3 regions of the Bacillus sp. LR--39 genome follow, and region 2 is predicted to be linked to each of the others. Evidence: riboswitches for the same ligand, from Rfam matches in the RefSeq annotation. Region 2 holds a riboswitch; each other region holds the start of a gene.
The links. Region 2 has a riboswitch for S-adenosylmethionine ahead of metK (methionine adenosyltransferase). Riboswitches for the same ligand answer to the same signal wherever they lie in the genome.

Region 1 (5,970 bases), on a different contig from region 2:
AAGTCGGCGCCGAAATTAAAGCGGACGAGCCATTCGGCAGCGTGGAATCCGTCAAAACCGTATCCGAACTGTACGCACCGATTAACGGAACGGTGACGGAAGTGAACGAAGACCTTGATGACAGTCCTGAATTCGTAAACGAGTCTCCGTATGAAAAAGCGTGGATGATCGTCGTGGAACCGGCTGATGCTGAAGAAATCGAAAACCTCATGACTTCCGAGCAATATGACGAAATGACACAGGAAGACTGATCGGATAGCAAACGGGCCATTTGGACATTCTATCTGTAACGGGAGGTGTCTAAAATGGCTTTTGATAAACAAAAGGTCGATGTGACGGAGAACGTTACGGGCCGCTTTCAAAACGGCCGGTTTTCCTTGTTTCATGAAAATGAAGCCATCGGCGAGATGACAGGCATGGACCAGTACGAGCTCAAACAGGGCTTTTCATTTGAAAATCAAAAATTTTATAAAACAGCCGATGTCATAAACGGCAGCGATCCGAAATATGTCGATTGCGATTATGAGAGTGGCTGGTGTTAACAGTTGGCGGTGAATTTCACTGCCTTCTTTTTCAATCTGACGCTAAAACAATCGGCAGGTGACGCGCTTATGTACAACGGAGATGAAAAGGTCATTATCGTAGAAGGAAAATCTGATAAAATCAAAGTCAGGGAAGTGCTCATCGAACCCGCAGAAATCGTCTGTACAAACGGGACGATCGGCCAAACCGAACTGGAAGATTTGGCGGACCGCCTGTTTGACAGAGACGTCTATATTTTAACGGACGCAGATGACTCCGGAGAAAAATTAAGAAAACAGCTGAAACGGGAGCTTCCCGAAGCGCGCCATATTTATATAGACAGAACATACAGGCAAGTCGAGTCGTGCCCAGGCCATCATCTCGCATCTGTGCTGATCAGAGCCGGCTTTGATGCTGACACTGTATTTTTGAAAAAGAACGACCTGAGGTGGTAAACATGAAAGAACTCCAAGAAAATGAACTCGAATCGATTCAGGATGACGTTTATCTCCTGTATTTGTACACCCCGTTTTGCGGCACATGCCAGCTGGCGTCCAAAATGCTTACTGTCGTCGAAGAAATGCTGCCCGGCGCCGCCTTCTATAAAAACAACGTGAATTATTCCCCCGCATTCGCCAAAGCCTATCAGATTGAAAGCGTTCCGTGCTTTTTGCTGTTTAAAGGCGGAGAGCTTGTTGAGAAAGGATACGCCTTCCGCTCCGTTTCCTATTTATATGAGCTGATTAAACAAAAAACATCGCAAACGTTCCCGATGTGACAATATTTACAGGAAAATGTCGTGCGGTTTATAAAGGGTTCTGTCCGTTAAAAAGAGAAAGTGTATGTATGGCCATTAAAACGGGAGGTTATACGAGTGGAGAAAATAGAAGTTTCAGAGAATGACGGACAGCATCTGTTTTTGAAACCGCTATTAAACGCCTCAACGCTGCTGATTACATTCCAAGGAGAAACAGAAGCCTTAACGGTCTCAATTAACGGACAGGGAGAAATGAGAAAAACGTCGGTTTCAAAGGAAAAATCTAATTTGACCTTTTACGGAAACCAGACGGAAATCATCCATCTCCTGCATGGTGATGTCTCTTTGCAAAAGCTTATCCAAAGCGGAAAACTCAAAGTGAAAGGATCATTCAGAGCTCTGCTGAAGCTGGAGGCCATCCTCTGGCTGACAAACGGATTTTTTCAGGCGATCAGTAAACGGCCTTAAACTGCCAATCTACTATGTGACAATAGCTTCCAATATTTATTTTATTGACTTTTTATCATTCGCCGTGCTATTCTACAGTAAGAATTTCCGGACGAAAATACGATATGTTTTCTCTTATCAAGAGAGGTGGAGGGAAGTGCCCTATGAAGCCCGGCAACCATCAACAATGTTGAAATGGTGCCAATTCACTCGAAGCGGTCTGCTTTGGAAGATGAGAGAAAGGCCTTTTTCAATAAGCCTTTCTGCTCATTTTTGCAGAAAGGCTTTTCTTTTGCGGAGAAACCCGGAAGATTTCTTAGAATAGTGTAAGGCGGGTGATTGCTTTGATCCATCTTCAAAATGTTTCAAAAATTTACAAAGCGAAGCATGGGGATGTCAATGCTGTCCAAGATGTCACTCTTGATATCAAAAAGGGCGAAATATTTGGAATTATAGGATATAGCGGAGCTGGTAAAAGTTCCTTAATCCGTCTCCTGAACGGCCTTGAAAAGCCGACGTCGGGAACCGTGGAAGTCGCGGGGACGGAATTAAATAAAGTAAGCAGCCGCGGACTGAGAAAAGCGCGCCAGGAAATCAGCATGATCTTCCAGCATTTTAACCTTCTGTGGTCGCGCACCGTCCGGGAGAACATTATGTTCCCGCTGGAAATCGCCGGCGTGAAAAAAAGCGAACGGGTCCGCCGCGCTGATGAATTGATTAAACTGGTCGGATTAGAGGGGAAAGAAAAGTCTTATCCGTCGCAGCTGAGCGGCGGTCAAAAGCAGCGTGTCGGCATCGCCCGGGCGCTCGCCAATAATCCGAAAGTCCTTCTGTGCGATGAAGCGACATCAGCGCTTGATCCGCAGACGACCGATTCAATTTTGGATCTTTTATCCGATATAAATGACAGACTCGGTCTGACGATCGTGCTCATTACCCATGAAATGCACGTCATCCGAAAAATCTGCAACAGAGTCGCCGTCATGGAAAACGGGAAAGTCGTTGAAGAAGGCGAAGTACTCCAAGTTTTCAGAAACCCGCGCGAACCGATGACCAAGCGTTTCGTTCAGCAGGTGACAGAACCGGAGGAGACGAAAGAAACCATCCAGCATTTTCTGCAGGAAACAGCGACAGGAAAAACGATTCAGCTTTCATTTGTCGGGCAGGCAGCTGAGCAGCCCCTCATTACGGAAATGATCCGAAACTTTGATGTGGACGTCAATATTCTGCAGGGGAAAATTTCACAGACGAAGGACGGAGCCTACGGTTCTTTATTCATTCATATTGACGGTCAGGAAAAAGAAGTAGAAAACGTGATCCGGTTCATCAAAGACAAACAGGTAGAAGCAGAGGTGATCACAAATGTTTGAAAAATGGTTCCCGAACGTTGATATAACCGAGCTGTGGACGGCCACATACGAGACCCTTTATATGACGGTCATTGCTTTAGTTTTTTCATTTATCATCGGAGCGATTCTCGGTCTTCTGCTCTTTTTAACGGGCAAGGGAAGCTTATGGGAAAATAAAATCATTAACACCGTGATTGCGGCGGTCGTTAATATTTTCAGGTCTATTCCGTTTCTTATTTTAATTATTCTGCTTCTCGGTTTTACTAAGTTTTTAGTCAGATCGATTTTAGGGCCGAACGCCGCATTGCCGGCGCTGATTATCGGCTCCGCGCCGTTTTATGCCCGACTTGTTGAAATCGCGCTGCGGGAAGTCAATAAAGGAGTCATCGAAGCTGCCAGATCAATGGGAGCAAAGACACCGACAATTATCTTCAAAGTGCTGATTCCTGAATCAATGCCTGCGTTAATTTCAGGTATCACCGTTACGGCCATCGCCCTGATCGGATCTACCGCCATTGCCGGCGCCATCGGTTCAGGCGGACTCGGAAACCTTGCATATGTAGAAGGCTACCAGTCCAATAATACGGATGTAACGTTTGTAGCGACAGTATTTATACTCATCATCGTCTTTATCATTCAGATTATCGGTGATGTGATTACAAATATAATAGACAAAAGATAAGGGAGGATTTACATTGAAAAAGATTGTATTAAGTGCGCTGCTGCTTGTGTTCGCGGGAGTTTTGGCCGCCTGCGGATCAAACGGCTCAAATAAAAAGGAAATCGTCGTCGCCGCGACAAAAACACCGCATGCTGAAATCTTAAAAGAAGCGGAACCGCTCTTGAAGGAAAAAGGCTACACATTAAAAGTAAAAGTGCTGAACGATTACAAAATGTACAACAAAGCGTTAGCTGATAATGAAGTGGATGCGAACTTCTTCCAGCACGTTCCTTACCTTGAACAGGAAATGAAAGAAAATAAAGATTACAAACTCGTGAATGCCGGAGCCGTTCACCTTGAGCCATTCGGAATTTACACGAAAAAATACAAATCACTGAAAGACCTGCCTAAAGGCGCGACCATCATCATGACTAACAATGTCGCTGAACAAGGCCGTATGCTGGCGATGCTTGAAAAAGCCGGACTGATCACACTTGATCCGAAGGTAAAAACGATTGAAGCCACTACGAAAAACATTACGAAAAACCCGAAAAACCTGACATTCAAAAAAATCGCCCCTGAATTAACGGCGAAAGCATATAATGAAGAAGAAGGCGATGCAGTCTTCATTAACGTCAACTATGCGATTCAAAACAAACTGAATCCGTTAAAAGATGCGATTCAAGTGGAATCAACGAAAAACAACCCGTACGCAAACATCATCGCCGTACGCAAAGGTGACGAAAAATCAGAGAAAATCAAAGCGCTTATGGAAGTGCTTCACTCTAAGAAAATCAAAGACTTTATTGAGAAAAAATACGACGGAGCCGTGCTTCCCGTATCTGAATAAAACGAAAACCCCGGATGAATCATCCGGGGTTTTTTTCGGGTATTAATCGGAGAACTGTCCATAATAAAAAGGAAGGTTAACGATTGGAGGGAATGGCAGTGGCTCAATACCAGGAAAACGGAAAAAGCGTGCATGACGCATTGAAACAATATAAAGAAGGTTTAGGTATATTCGAGCAAAAAATGCCGATGATGGGGCGGAAGTTTAATGAATTTACTGAACAGTGTTTCTCAGCGGATTCATTAACTGAAAAGGAGAAACAATTAATCGCTCTGGGCATCAGCATCAGCGCTCAAGATGAATTTTGCATGATTTATCATACGAAGGGCTGCCTTGACCAAGGGGCGACAGAAGAAAACATCCTTGAGGTCATCGGCGTCGCGGCGGCATTCGGGGGCGGCGCGGCTCTCAGTCAGGGAGTGACCCTCGTACAGCAGTGCATTCAGGAATTCGGACATACGACGCATTAGAAAGAGCAATCGTGTGAATACCGTTTTTCAGATAAAGCGAGCGCCGGATTCCGGCACATTCGAAAGGATTCAGGGGCACACTCTCTTTGGCCGGAGCAACGGATCATTGTTACAATAGAAACAAATAGATGAAGGGATTGATTCATTATCTGCACCAGCCACGAGAGACTGGACCTTGACTATACGCCTGAAATGGAAAAAGCGATGCAGAAGTCACACGGCATCGGCTACGAGGAATACGGACGGCGTCTTTCAAAAAGGATGGAAGTCGAACGGCAGAGGGAGCTTGAATATCAAAAAAGCAAGTTCCTCGCAGCGCAGCTTAATGAGAAAATCGGTCAGTAAAAAAGGGTGGATTTCCGCCCTTTTTCTGTTTCAAACAGCTTTAATTACGCCTTGATCTTTGATAAACTTTAGGAATGTTCCGGGTAATATAAAAAGTTGTATTTACTTTTCATTTGTTATAAAATTAGAATGAGAATAAATTGAGAATAATGATTATATATTTTGGAGGTATAGATATGGCTGCTTCAACATTAACGATCAAGGATCTTCACGTTGAAATCGAAGGAAAAGAGATCTTAAAAGGTGTAAACCTTGAAATAAAAGGCGGCGAATTCCACGCTGTCATGGGGCCGAACGGTACCGGTAAATCCACGCTCTCAGCAGCGATTATGGGACACCCGAAATACGAAGTTACAAAAGGCAGCATCACGCTTGACGGCAAGGATGTACTGGAAATGGAAGTGGACGAGCGCGCTCAGGCGGGTCTTTTCCTTGCGATGCAGTACCCAAGCGAAATCAGCGGTGTGACAAATGCCGATTTCCTTCGCTCTGCGATTAACGCACGCCGTGAAGAAGGCGATGAAATTTCTCTTATGAAATTCATCCGCAAAATGGACGAAAACATGGAG
Region 2 (5,970 bases):
GCATTTCGGCATATACATGCGCCGGAAGCGGAAGGAACGGTGAACCGAAGCACGTCGAGAAAGTCGTTTGCGGAGATGTCACGCCGCGCTCGGTTCCCGCGAGTTTACTGGTGTACCCGCTTAAGAAATGATACATCGCCTGTTCCTTCGTCAGTTTGCTGATCGGAGGAAGCACGCCGAATGCGTCCGCCGTTAGAAAGACGATCGCCTGCGGATGGCCGGCAATGCTCGGCTGCACGATATTGCCGATCATCTCAATCGGATATGCGGCTCTTGTGTTTTCCGTGTAGAAGGAATTGTCGTAATCCGCTTCACCCGTTTTTTCATCAAGCACGACATTCTCAAGAACAGACCCGAAGCGGATCGCACGAAAAATCTGCGGTTCTTTTTCCTCGCTCAGATTGATACATTTAGCGTAACATCCGCCTTCAATGTTGAAAACGCCGGAATCTGACCAGCCGTGCTCGTCATCGCCGATCAGTTTGCGGTCTGCATCGGCTGAAAGCGTCGTTTTCCCTGTGCCGGAAAGGCCGAAAAACAGGGCGACATCGCCTTTTTCACCGACGTTGGCTGAGCAATGCATCGGCAGTATATCCTGCTGCGGAAGCAGGAAGTTCATAATGGAGAATATTGATTTTTTCATTTCTCCGGCGTATTCGGTGCCGCCGATTAAAATGACGCGTTTTTCGAAAGAGACAATGATAAACGTTTCCGAATGCGTGCCGTCCGTCTCCGGATCTGCTTTAAAATGCGGAGCCGAGAGAATGGTGAAAGGCTGCGCTTGCGGATCTCTTTCATCCGTCTCCGGTCTGATAAACAGCTGGCGCGCGAATAAATTGTGCCACGCAAATTCATTTACGACCGTAATCGGCAGTCTGTATTTTTCATCCGCTCCCGCGAATCCTTCAAAAACAAACAGTTCATCCCGCTGTTTTAAGTAGCTGACGACTTTGGCGTACAGCTTTTCAAACGCCTCTTCAGAAATGGGCTGATTCACCGCGCCCCAATCAATTTGATTTTCTGTGCTTTGTTCACGTACGATAAATTTATCTTTAGGTGACCGGCCTGTATATGCGCCGGTGGTGGCGCGTACGGCGCCCGTTGATGTCAGCGTTCCTTCATTTCGGCTGATCACTTTTTCGGTAAGTTTTGGAGCCGATAAATTATGATGCACATTCGGACTTGCAAGTAATGCTTGAAGATCTGCGGTTAAATCAACTAATTTCATAAAAACCTTCCTTTGCCGGTTTATTTGTATTTCGCTGAATGTGGAATTAGTATAACATATATCTGAAAATAGTCTATACTATTTGAGGTTTTTTGTTTGTGTTTTTCCATTGCTTCCCGAAATAAAGGCGCGTAATCGCTTTAATTCATATTGACACTTTCCGCCCTTTTACGATAAGATATTTCATTGAGCGGATACTCTTATCCCGAGCTGGCGGAGGGACAGGCCCGATGAAGCCCAGCAACCGGTTTCTCTGTAAAAAAGCAGGTGAAAACACTGTGGGAAACCAAGGTGCTAACCTGATGCAAGGTTTAATATTTTCCTTGAGCGATAAGAGTGAAAGGCACACAGACCAAACCCTTTCCTCGAGTGGAAAAGGTTTTTTTATTTCATAAAATATGCCAATTAACATTCTCTGATATAGTATGACATTGTATTAAGAGGGAGCGAGTTCCGTATCATATGAGAAGGTCTTGTAAAAGATCTTTTTTCAGGAGGAAAAGTGAATGAGTAAAAACCGTCGACTATTTACATCTGAATCTGTTACTGAGGGTCATCCGGACAAAATCTGTGACCAAATTTCTGACAGTATCTTAGATGAGATTTTAAAAAATGACCCGAACGCGCGCGTGGCCTGCGAAACATCTGTAACGACAGGACTTGTGCTGGTAAGCGGAGAGATTACTACATCAACATACGTTGACATTCCGAAAACAGTCCGTGAAACGATTAAAGAAATCGGCTACACACGCGCCAAATATGGATTTGATGCGGAGACTTGCGCTGTTTTAACATCAATTGATGAACAGTCTGCGGATATCGCAATGGGTGTCGATCAGGCTCTTGAAGCGCGTGAAGGCACAATGAGCGATGCTGAAATCGAAGCAATCGGAGCGGGAGACCAAGGCCTGATGTTCGGTTATGCGTGTAACGAAACGAAAGAGCTTATGCCGCTTCCGATCTCTTTGGCGCATAAATTAGCCCGCCGTTTGAGCGAAGTCCGCAAAGAAGACATTCTTCCGTACCTTCGCCCTGACGGCAAAACGCAAGTTACCGTTGAATATGATGAAAACAACAAGCCGGTCCGCATCGACGCGATCGTCATTTCAACTCAGCACCACCCGGAAATTACGCTTGAGCAGATTCAGCGCAATCTGAAAGAGCATGTCATTAACCCAGTCGTGCCTGAGGAACTGATCGATGAAGAGACAAAATACTTCATCAACCCTACGGGACGTTTCGTAATCGGCGGACCTCAAGGTGATGCGGGTCTTACCGGCCGTAAAATCATCGTTGACACATACGGCGGATATGCACGCCACGGCGGCGGTGCATTCTCCGGTAAGGATGCGACGAAGGTAGACCGTTCTGCGGCATACGCTGCGAGATACGTAGCGAAAAACATCGTGGCAGCAGGTCTTGCTGATTCTTGTGAAGTGCAGCTTGCATACGCAATCGGCGTGGCACAGCCTGTTTCTATTTCCATCAATACATTTGATACAGGAAAAGCTTCTGAAGAAAAACTGATCGAAGTCGTACGGAATAACTTCGACCTGAGACCTGCCGGCATTATTAAAATGCTTGATCTGCGCCGCCCGATCTATAAGCAGACAGCTGCTTACGGCCACTTCGGACGTCATGATGTGGATCTTCCTTGGGAGCGTACTGACAAGGCGGATGCGCTTCGCAAAGAAGCACTAGGAGAATAATTTTATAGCCGCTTACTTAAGCGGCTTTCCCTTTTTGTAGATGCTGCCATGCTTATTTTTTACATAGCGTGAAACCAATGGCGTAACAAAGCGTCTATAAAAAGGGGGTCCAATTAGAAAATTACACTTATGGAGGCTATACTATGTGTGGATTTGTCGGTGTTTTTAATAAGCATCCATTAACTCAAACCGCAGATCAAGAAGAGCTAATCAAACAAATGAACCAAATGATCGTTCACCGCGGTCCTGACAGCGATGGGTATTATCATGACGAGCACGTCGGATTCGGCTTCAGACGGCTCAGTATTATTGACGTAGAAAACGGCGGACAGCCTTTATCATATGAAGACGAAAAATATTGGATCATTTTTAACGGCGAAATCTATAACTACATTGAATTGAGAGAAGAACTTGAAGCGAAAGGCTACACTTTCAATACAGATTCCGATACCGAAGTGCTCCTTGCGACATACCGTCATTATAAAGAAGAAGCCGCTTCAAAGCTTCGCGGAATGTTTGCGTTTTTAATCTGGAACAAAGCTGACCGCGTCATGTACGGCGCGAGAGACCCGTTCGGCATTAAACCGCTGTATTACACAACGATCGGGGACAAAGTATATTTTGCCTCTGAGAGAAAGAGTTTAATGGCCGCTCAAAACGGTATTGATCTCGATACAGCTTCTTTACAGCAATATATGTCTTTCCAATTCGTTCCTGAACCGAGCACGCTTGACGCTGAAGTGAAAAAAGTCGAGCCGGGCAGCCAGTTTACGATCCGTCCGGAAGGCGATATCGCGTTTAAAACATATTTCAAAGCGAACTTTAAGCCTGTTCAGTCTGATGAAGATAAATTGGTGAAAGAAGTCAGAGACGCAATCTTTGACTCTGTCAAAGTTCACATGAGAAGTGACGTGCCTGTCGGTTCATTTCTATCCGGCGGTATCGACTCTTCTTTTATCGTCTCAGTTGCGAAAGAATTTCACCCGAGCCTTAAAACATTTTCCGTCGGTTTTGAGCAGCAGGGCTTCAGTGAGGTTGACGTAGCGAAGGAAACGGCTGCCGCGCTCGGGATTGAAAACATCAGCAAAGTCATTTCTCCCGAGGAGTATATGAACGAGCTTCCGAAAATCGTCTGGCACTTTGATGACCCGCTTGCAGATCCGGCGGCGATTCCTTTGTACTTTGTCGCGAAAGAAGCGAAAAAACATGTAACGGTCGCGTTATCCGGGGAAGGCGCGGACGAGCTGTTCGGCGGGTACAATATTTACCGCGAACCGCTTTCGCTTAAACCGTTTGAACGCATTCCGTCCGGTCTGAAAAAAATGCTTCTTCATGTGGCGTCCGTCATGCCTGAAGGAATGAGAGGGAAAAGCCTCTTAGTCCGCGGCTGCACACCGCTTGAGGAGCGTTATATCGGTAATGCGAAGATTTTTGAAGAGCCCGTGAAAAAACAGCTGCTCAAACATTACAATCCAGAGCTTTCATACCGTGATGTCACGAAGCCGTACTTTACGGAAAGCCGTTCATACAGCGACATTAATAAAATGCAGTATGTTGACATCCATACGTGGATGCGCGGCGACATCCTGTTAAAGGCTGACAAAATGACGATGGCCAACTCATTGGAACTGCGCGTGCCGTTCCTTGATAAAGTCGTGTTTGACGTGGCTTCTAAAATTCCGGATGAACTGAAAACGAAAAACGGCACGACGAAATACCTTCTGCGCAAAGCTGCTGAAGGGGTAGTGCCTGATCATGTGCTTAACCGCAAAAAACTCGGCTTCCCTGTGCCGATCCGCCACTGGCTGAAAAATGAAATGAACGAATGGGTTCGCAACATCATTCGTGAAAGTGAAACAGATGCTTATATTGAAAAGGATTATGTCCTTCAGCTTCTGGAAGATCATTGTGCCGACAGAGCGGACAACAGCCGCAAAATCTGGACCGTGCTGATCTTCATGATCTGGCACAGCATCAATGTTGAAAAAAGACTTGTGCCGGAAGAGCTGAATCATCAGCCGAAAGAAGTCATTTTCGTTTAATCCAAAAGGCTTTCGATGTTATCGAAAGCCTTTTTTCTATTGTTCTTTTGTAAACCGTCTATTCCGCTCTGTTTTCGACAAAGTATTACGCAATATTCAGAAAAAGGTTATAATAGGACTAATCGGGTAGATTCCGGAAAGTGTTTTCTGGCTATTTCGTCTCGGTTTGTTGTTTCTTTGTCAAAATCAGGGGGAGGGAGAGTTATGCAAAACAAAGAAAAAACGCTTCACCGCGGCTTGGAAGAGCGGCATATCTCGCTTATGTCGTTGGGCGCCGCGATAGGAGTCGGGCTGTTTCTCGGGTCGGCTTCTGCCATAAAGCTTGCCGGGCCGGGGATTTTAGCCGCTTACGCCTGCAGCGGACTGATTATGTTTTTTATTATGCGGGCATTAGGGGAAATGGCGATTCAAAAGCCTGTAGCCGGCTCATTCAGCCGGTATGCCAGAGATTATCTCGGTCCGCTTGCCGGGTTTTTAACAGGCTGGAATTATTGGTTTTTATGGGTTGTTACCTGCATGGCGGAAATCACCGCGGTCGGCATTTATATGGGCTACTGGTTCCCTGACGTGCCGTCATGGATCTGGGCGCTTTGTGCACTCGTCATTATGACGGCTGTCAACTTTCTGGCGGTCAAAGCGTACGGTGAGCTTGAATTCTGGTTTGCGCTCATTAAAGTCTTGGCGATTCTGTCAATGATCGCGATCGGTCTGGTGATGATCGTATTCGGTTTCGGAAATGGAGGCGTTGCACTCGGAATCAGCAATTTATGGAGCCACGGCGGCTTTTTCCCGAATGGGATTAAAGGGGTGCTGCTGTCGCTTCAAATGGTCATGTTTGCCTATCTCGGGATTGAGCTGATCGGTGTCACAGCCGGTGAGGTCAAAAATCCGGAAAAATCACTGGCGCGGGCCATAGATACTGTTTTTTGGCGCATTCTCATTTTTTACGTCGGAGCTTTGTTTGTCATTATGTCAATTTATCCGTGGCAGG
Region 3 (5,970 bases), 880 kb from region 2:
ATATCCGCCAGCCGATCGGGCGTGAGCGAATTGACGAGCTGTTTTTTATCATCCATATCGGCCCAAAGACCTTGGCTGACTGCAACGCCGGGAAGCACCTGTTCGCCGACCGAAGCTGTTAATTCACACTCGCCGCGGTGATTCCAAACTCTAACGGTTTCCCCGTCTTCTATGTTCCGGCGTACAGCATCCTCTGTATGAATAAAAAGCTTTGGCGCTTTTTCCAGTTTTACGTGTTTTTCATTATTCGAAAATGTCGAATTTAAAAAATTATGATTCGGTCCCGGGACAAATAAAAGCGGAAAATCGTCATCGCTCTCAAGAGGGATATGTGTCGGCAGCGCGGGATAACCGTCCTGTTTCATCTTTTCCGAATATAATTCAATTCTTCCGCTCGGTGTCTTGAGCTTTCCCGGAAAAAGCGGTTTTTTCCGTTTGGCTTTCATGAAGGAATGGCGTGAGAGCGCTTCGTAATCAATATCCTCGATATACGGATTGTCGGGAAAGTCCAGCGCCTGTCTGATCAATTCTTCATCGGAATCCTGAAGCTCCTGCTCGGTAAATCCCATTGCCCCGGCAAGCAAACGGAACACTTCCGTATTCGATTTGCTGTCCCCGTAGGGTTCGATCACCGGTTTTTGCAGCTGAATAAAATGATGCCAGTAAGACGTGTAAAAATCCGTGTTTTCAAAAGCGGATGCAGCAGGGAGCACGATATCCGCATATTTGGCGGTTTCCGTTAAAAACAGATCGTGAACGACTGTAAATAAATCCTCACGCAGCAGGCCTTTTCTGACTTTATTCGCTTCCGGCGCAACCACTGCGGGATTCGTACCGTAAATAAACAGGGAGCGCACGGGCGGTTTTGTTTCTAACAGAACGCTTCCGAGCCTGTTCATATTAAATGATCGTGGCTTTTTGCCGTAAAGCAGATCAGGCCGCTGGAGCGCTTGTCTGTTATAGTTTAATACCGCGCTGTTGTGCTTGATTGCGCCTCCACCGGTGTTGAGCCACTGTCCTGTAACAGCCGGTAGACAGGCAACTGTGCGGACGATCATTCCGCCATTGTCATGGTGCTGAATGCCGTTTCCGATCCTGATAAGGGAAGGGGAGGTTTCCCCGTACATTCTCGCAAGGCGTCTGATATCGTCGGCTTTAACGCCTGTAATAGCAGAAACTGTTTCCGGATCATAGTGTTGAACATGCGCTTTTAATTCGTCACTGCCTTCGGTGTATTCTGTGAGAAATGCTTCATCGTGAAGGTTTTCGTCGAATAAGACATGCATGATACCGAGGGCGAGTGCGGCATCTGTGCCGGGCCGAATGGGAATAAACCAATCGGCAAGCCGGCCGGTTTGGTTCTTATGTACATCGATAACGACAATTTTAGCCCCTTTTTTCCGGGCTTTTTGAGCAATCATGACTTGGTGCATATTCGTGCTGACGGCATTGATCCCCCAAAAAATAAAGAGCTTTGCATGTATGGTCTCCTCCGGATCAGTACCCGCTCCTTCACCCATTGTATAGTTATAGCCTTCAGATCCGGCTTTGCTGCAAATCGTCCGTTCGAGATGACTCGCTCCGAGACGATGGAAAAAACGGCGGTCCATTCCCTCTGCCGCCAGTTTTCCCATGTTGCCGTAAAAGCTGTACGGAAGAATGCTTTCCGCTCCTTCTTCGGCAATAAGCTCTTTCCAGCGCGCACTGATCGTATTGAACGCTTCCTCCCAGGAAATAGGCGCAAACGCGGCTTCACCTTTTTTACCGATCCGTTTTAACGGAACGGTTAAGCGCTTCTCATCATAAATACGCTCAGCCATGTGTCTGACTTTGTTGCAAATATTCCCTGATGTGACCGGGTGATCGGGGTCTCCCTGAATGTTAACGATTTTTCCGTCTTTTTTTGTCACAAGCAAGCCGCATTGATCGGGACAGTCTAGTGAGCATACCGACTTAAAGACCCCGTTCGGCTGTGTTGCAGCAGAATTCATAGCCCATTTCTCCTCTTTGTTTATATTGTAAGCATTATAACATTTCAAAATCGAACGTCAATTCAGAAAAAAAGTGTTGACATCACGGAAAGACTTTTCTATGATGAGTTTATTCTTTTAAACAGCCTGACAATTTCATCATTTTATTTTCTATCCAGAGAGGTGGAGGGACTGGCCCTATGAAACCTCGGCAACATTTATTGTGCCAATTCCAGCAAGCGCATGCTTGAAAGATAGGAAAGAATGATCTATACATATTTGTGCGCTTCAAGCGCATAAAGACGGTATATGAATCTCTTTCCTTCTTTGGGGAAAGAGATTTTTTTATGAAAAAATTTATGTGAAAAGGATGTTTTGCACCATGACGGTTTTAATTACCTCGCCATATCACGACGAGGGGCTGAAGGAGCTGACTGAGCTGTTCGGCCGGACTGTGCACCGGCCGTGGAAGAAGAACGGCCGGGCCTATCGGGAAGATGAATTAATCCGAATGATTCAAGAGACAAACGCGTCGGGGCTTATTACTGAACTTGATGAGGTGTCTGAGCGTGTTATTGACATATTGCCCGATTCCGCTTTTATCGGTGTCTGCAGAGGAACGCCGTCTAATGTGAATATTGCGGCGGCGACTAAAAGAAAAATCCCCGTTTTCTTTACACCGGCCCGCAATGCCCAGGCTGTTGCTGAAATGTTTATCGGAAATGTGATTTCATTTTTACGTCATACGTATTCTTCCCTTCAGTGGCTGAAGGACGGGAAGTGGAATGGTGAATATTTGCAGGCTTACGTCAAATTCAGAGGAAATGAGCTGACGGGGAAAACAGTCGGCCTTATCGGTTTCGGAGCTGTCGGACAGAGAATCGCCCGGCTATTGGCCGCTTTTGACTGCAAGGTGCTTTACTATGACCCATTTGTCCGTCATGAAAACCGGGAGTATGAAAAAACGACGATTGAACGGGTATTTTCTGAAAGTGATATTGTTTCCGTTCACTTGCCGCGCACAGAAGAAACCATCGGCCTTATCGGCGCCCGGCACTTTCAATTGATGAAACAGGAAGCTGTTTTTGTCAATACGTCAAGAGCGGCGGTTACAGACAGGGAAGAGCTGCTGCGGGTGCTGAAAGAACGGCGGATTAAGGGAGCGATCCTTGACGTGTTTTATCACGAACCGCCTGAATCTTCTGATTATGAATTGATCTCTTTGCCGAATGTGTTAGCGACTCCCCATTTAGCGGGCGCAACATTTGAAGTGGAAGATCATCATGTGAAGATTTTAAATGAAGCGCTTTTCAAATGGAAACAAGATCAAACCTGCTCAATACGTGAACTTTATAACAAAAGAGAACTTGAACCGGAAGGAGGAGGCTGTAATGGATGAACAAAAAGGCTACCTTGTATTTGACATCGGGACGGGGAATGCGCGAGTCGCGGTCGTGACTGCCGGCGGCGATGTGACCGCGCTTGAAAGGGAAGACATTGAATATGTGACGGATCCGCTTTATCCGGACGGACGATATTTCTCACCGGAAGAGTTATGGAAGCAAATCAGCGCTATGGCAAGGAAGGTTATTGGCAAAAGCCCTCATATTACATTAATCGGAATCACCTCAACAAGCCAGAGGCAGGGAATTGTTCTGATCAATAAAGATAAAAAGGCATTTCTCGGTCTGCCCAACATTGATAACAGAGGGCGTGAATGGGAAGACGGGATTGAGGCAAAAGAAGAAGTGCATCAGCAAACCGGACGTCTTCCGAGCGCTTTATTTTCCGCCATGAAACTTGTCGGATTAAAAGCTAGACAGCCGTCTTTATGGAAAGAAGTGAAGTACATCACAAGCATCAGTGACTGGGTGACATTTGAGCTGAGCGGTATTTTAAGCTATGAACCGTCACAGGCTGCTGAAACACTGCTGTTTGACGTAAGGAAAAAGGCGTGGTCAGAGACATTATGCAACATCTTCGGTGTGCCTTCTGCCATTCTTCCTTCACTCGTCCGATCTGGGACGGTTGTCGGAATGTTAACGTTTAAGAAAACGGCGGTTCTCGGTCTTTCTGAAAGAGTGCCTGTGATTGCAGGCGGGGGAGACACACAGCTTGCCATCAAAAGTGCAGATGCAAAGCCGGGAGATATCGTCATCGTATCCGGCACGACGACGCCGATTATAAAGATAACAGCTGAGACCGGAACCGAAAGATTAGAGAATGCATGGCTGAATTGCCATACAGAAGAAGGTCAATGGCTTCTTGAAACGAATCCGGGTGTAACAGGACTCAATTATCAAAAATTAAAATCCATTTTTTATCCGAATGAATCCTACGGCGTCATGGAACGGGAAATCGCAAGTCTGCCGAAACATGATCATGCTTGTATTTCTGCGTTAGGCTCCTATTTATCGCCAGAGAAAAACGCACTGGCAAAAGGCGGATTTATTTTTGACGCCCCGCTGTCCCAAAACTTAAGCAGAGCCCATTTTGTCAAAGCCGCACTGCTGGAAATCGCTTTTTCAATCAAATGGAACTATGAGGCGTTAACAGAGGTGGCTTCCTTTTCAAAAGATTATGTGAAGGTGTGCGGCGGCGGTTTCCAAAGTGATGCTTTGACACAGTTTCTTGCTAACCTTCTCCAAAAGAAAATTTATAAGAGAGAGGGGTTCAGCCAGGCATCCGCAATGGGAGCGGCGATGATTTGCAACGAAGCTCTCGGTGTGAAAGCAGAGCTTTCGAGCCGCACAAAGGTAATTGAGCCGGAAGCGGATCAGACGGATCTCTTCCTATATGAAGAATGGAAATATACGCAAAAGTTATTTACTCGTTTTCAGCCGGCGGTGAAAGCCTGACTTGGGGATGAGATGACAACATGAAAGTTTGCTGAGGAGGAACAAAAATGCTTAATAAAATAGGAATTCCGAAACAGCTCGCCTGGGGATTTTTGGGAGTCGTGCTGTTTATGATGGGGGATGGCCTTGAACAAGGCTGGCTCAGCCCGTTTTTAGTTGAAAACGGCTTGACGGTACAGCAATCAGCATCCCTGTTTACGGTTTACGGTATTTCTCTCGCTGTGGCGTCTTGGTTTTCAGGGGTCTGCCTCGAAGCCTTCGGCGCAAAGCGGACGATGTTTATGGGGCTGTTGTTTTACGTTATCGGAACAGCCGCGTTTATCGCATACGGATTTGAAAATCTTAATTTGCCGGTGATGTATGTCACGTATTTTATTAAAGGGCTGGGTTATCCGCTGTTTGCCTATTCATTTTTGACATGGGTGATTTACCGGTCGCCGAAAAACAGGCTCAGTACGGCAGTCGGCTGGTTCTGGATTGCATATTGCTGCGGGATGTTTGTATTCGGTGCTTGGTATTCAAGCTGGGCCATCAAATCCTTCGGCTATTTGAATACACTGTGGAGTTCAATTTTCTGGGTCTGCCTCGGCGCGTTTTTTGCTTTGATTTTAAATAGGGACCGCTTTGAAAAGAAAAAGGCAGATAAGCGGGAAAAGGCGCAGGAATTAATGAAGGGAATCACCATCCTTGCTGAAAATCCGCGCGTGCTCTCTGGGGGGATCATTCGGATCATTAACAGCATTGGTACATACGGATTTCCGGTATTTCTTCCGATGCATATGGCGCAGCACGGCATTTCTACAAATGTATGGCTTCAAATTTGGGGAACGATCTTTCTCGGAAATATCGTCTTTAACTTAATCTTCGGCGCAGTCGGTGATGCCTTCGGCTGGAAAAAGACTGTCATGTGGTTCGGAGGAGTAGGCTGCGGCATTTTTACTCTTTTATTATATTATGCTCCTGTTGTATCACATGGGAACTTGCTTTTCGTCAGCATTGTCGGTTTTATATGGGGAGGGCTCCTCGCCGGGTTCGTTCCGATCGGGGCTATCGTGCCGACGGCGGCCGGCAGCGATAAAGGTGCTGCCATGTCTGTGTTAAATCTGGCTGCGGGCCTGTCGGCATTTGTCGGCCCCGCGCTT

Region 1: another riboswitch for S-adenosylmethionine. It lies ahead of metN (methionine ABC transporter ATP-binding protein MetN); the one in region 2 lies ahead of metK (methionine adenosyltransferase).
Region 3: another riboswitch for S-adenosylmethionine. It lies ahead of ACWHAR_RS04855 (2-hydroxyacid dehydrogenase); the one in region 2 lies ahead of metK (methionine adenosyltransferase).

Annotation. Positions count from the first base shown of each region.
Region 1 covers NZ_JBSIOT010000002.1:829,866-835,835, forward strand. Annotated here, with positions in the region: gene gcvH (glycine cleavage system protein GcvH) at 1-251, shown strand, start outside; gene ACWHAR_RS13940 (YusG family protein) at 306-542, shown strand; gene ACWHAR_RS13945 (toprim domain-containing protein) at 612-977, shown strand; gene ACWHAR_RS13950 (thioredoxin family protein) at 980-1,300, shown strand; gene ACWHAR_RS13955 (SCP2 sterol-binding domain-containing protein) at 1,397-1,747, shown strand; SAM riboswitch class I at 1,859-1,965, shown strand; gene metN (methionine ABC transporter ATP-binding protein MetN) at 2,071-3,096, shown strand; gene ACWHAR_RS13965 (methionine ABC transporter permease) at 3,089-3,757, shown strand; gene metQ (methionine ABC transporter substrate-binding lipoprotein MetQ) at 3,771-4,586, shown strand; gene ACWHAR_RS13975 (carboxymuconolactone decarboxylase family protein) at 4,679-5,056, shown strand; gene ACWHAR_RS13980 (hypothetical protein) at 5,249-5,401, shown strand; gene sufC (Fe-S cluster assembly ATPase SufC) at 5,578-5,970, shown strand, end outside.
Region 2 covers NZ_JBSIOT010000001.1:22,926-28,895, forward strand. Annotated here, with positions in the region: gene pckA (phosphoenolpyruvate carboxykinase (ATP)) at 1-1,228, opposite strand, end outside; SAM riboswitch class I at 1,426-1,565, shown strand; gene metK (methionine adenosyltransferase) at 1,735-2,937, shown strand; gene asnB (asparagine synthase (glutamine-hydrolyzing)) at 3,081-4,979, shown strand; gene alaP (alanine permease AlaP) at 5,184-5,970, shown strand, end outside.
Region 3 covers NZ_JBSIOT010000001.1:905,900-911,869, forward strand. Annotated here, with positions in the region: gene ACWHAR_RS04850 (molybdopterin oxidoreductase family protein) at 1-1,991, opposite strand, end outside; SAM riboswitch class I at 2,139-2,231, shown strand; gene ACWHAR_RS04855 (2-hydroxyacid dehydrogenase) at 2,353-3,369, shown strand; gene ACWHAR_RS04860 (FGGY-family carbohydrate kinase) at 3,362-4,828, shown strand; gene ACWHAR_RS04865 (RbtT/DalT/CsbX family MFS transporter) at 4,876-5,970, shown strand, end outside.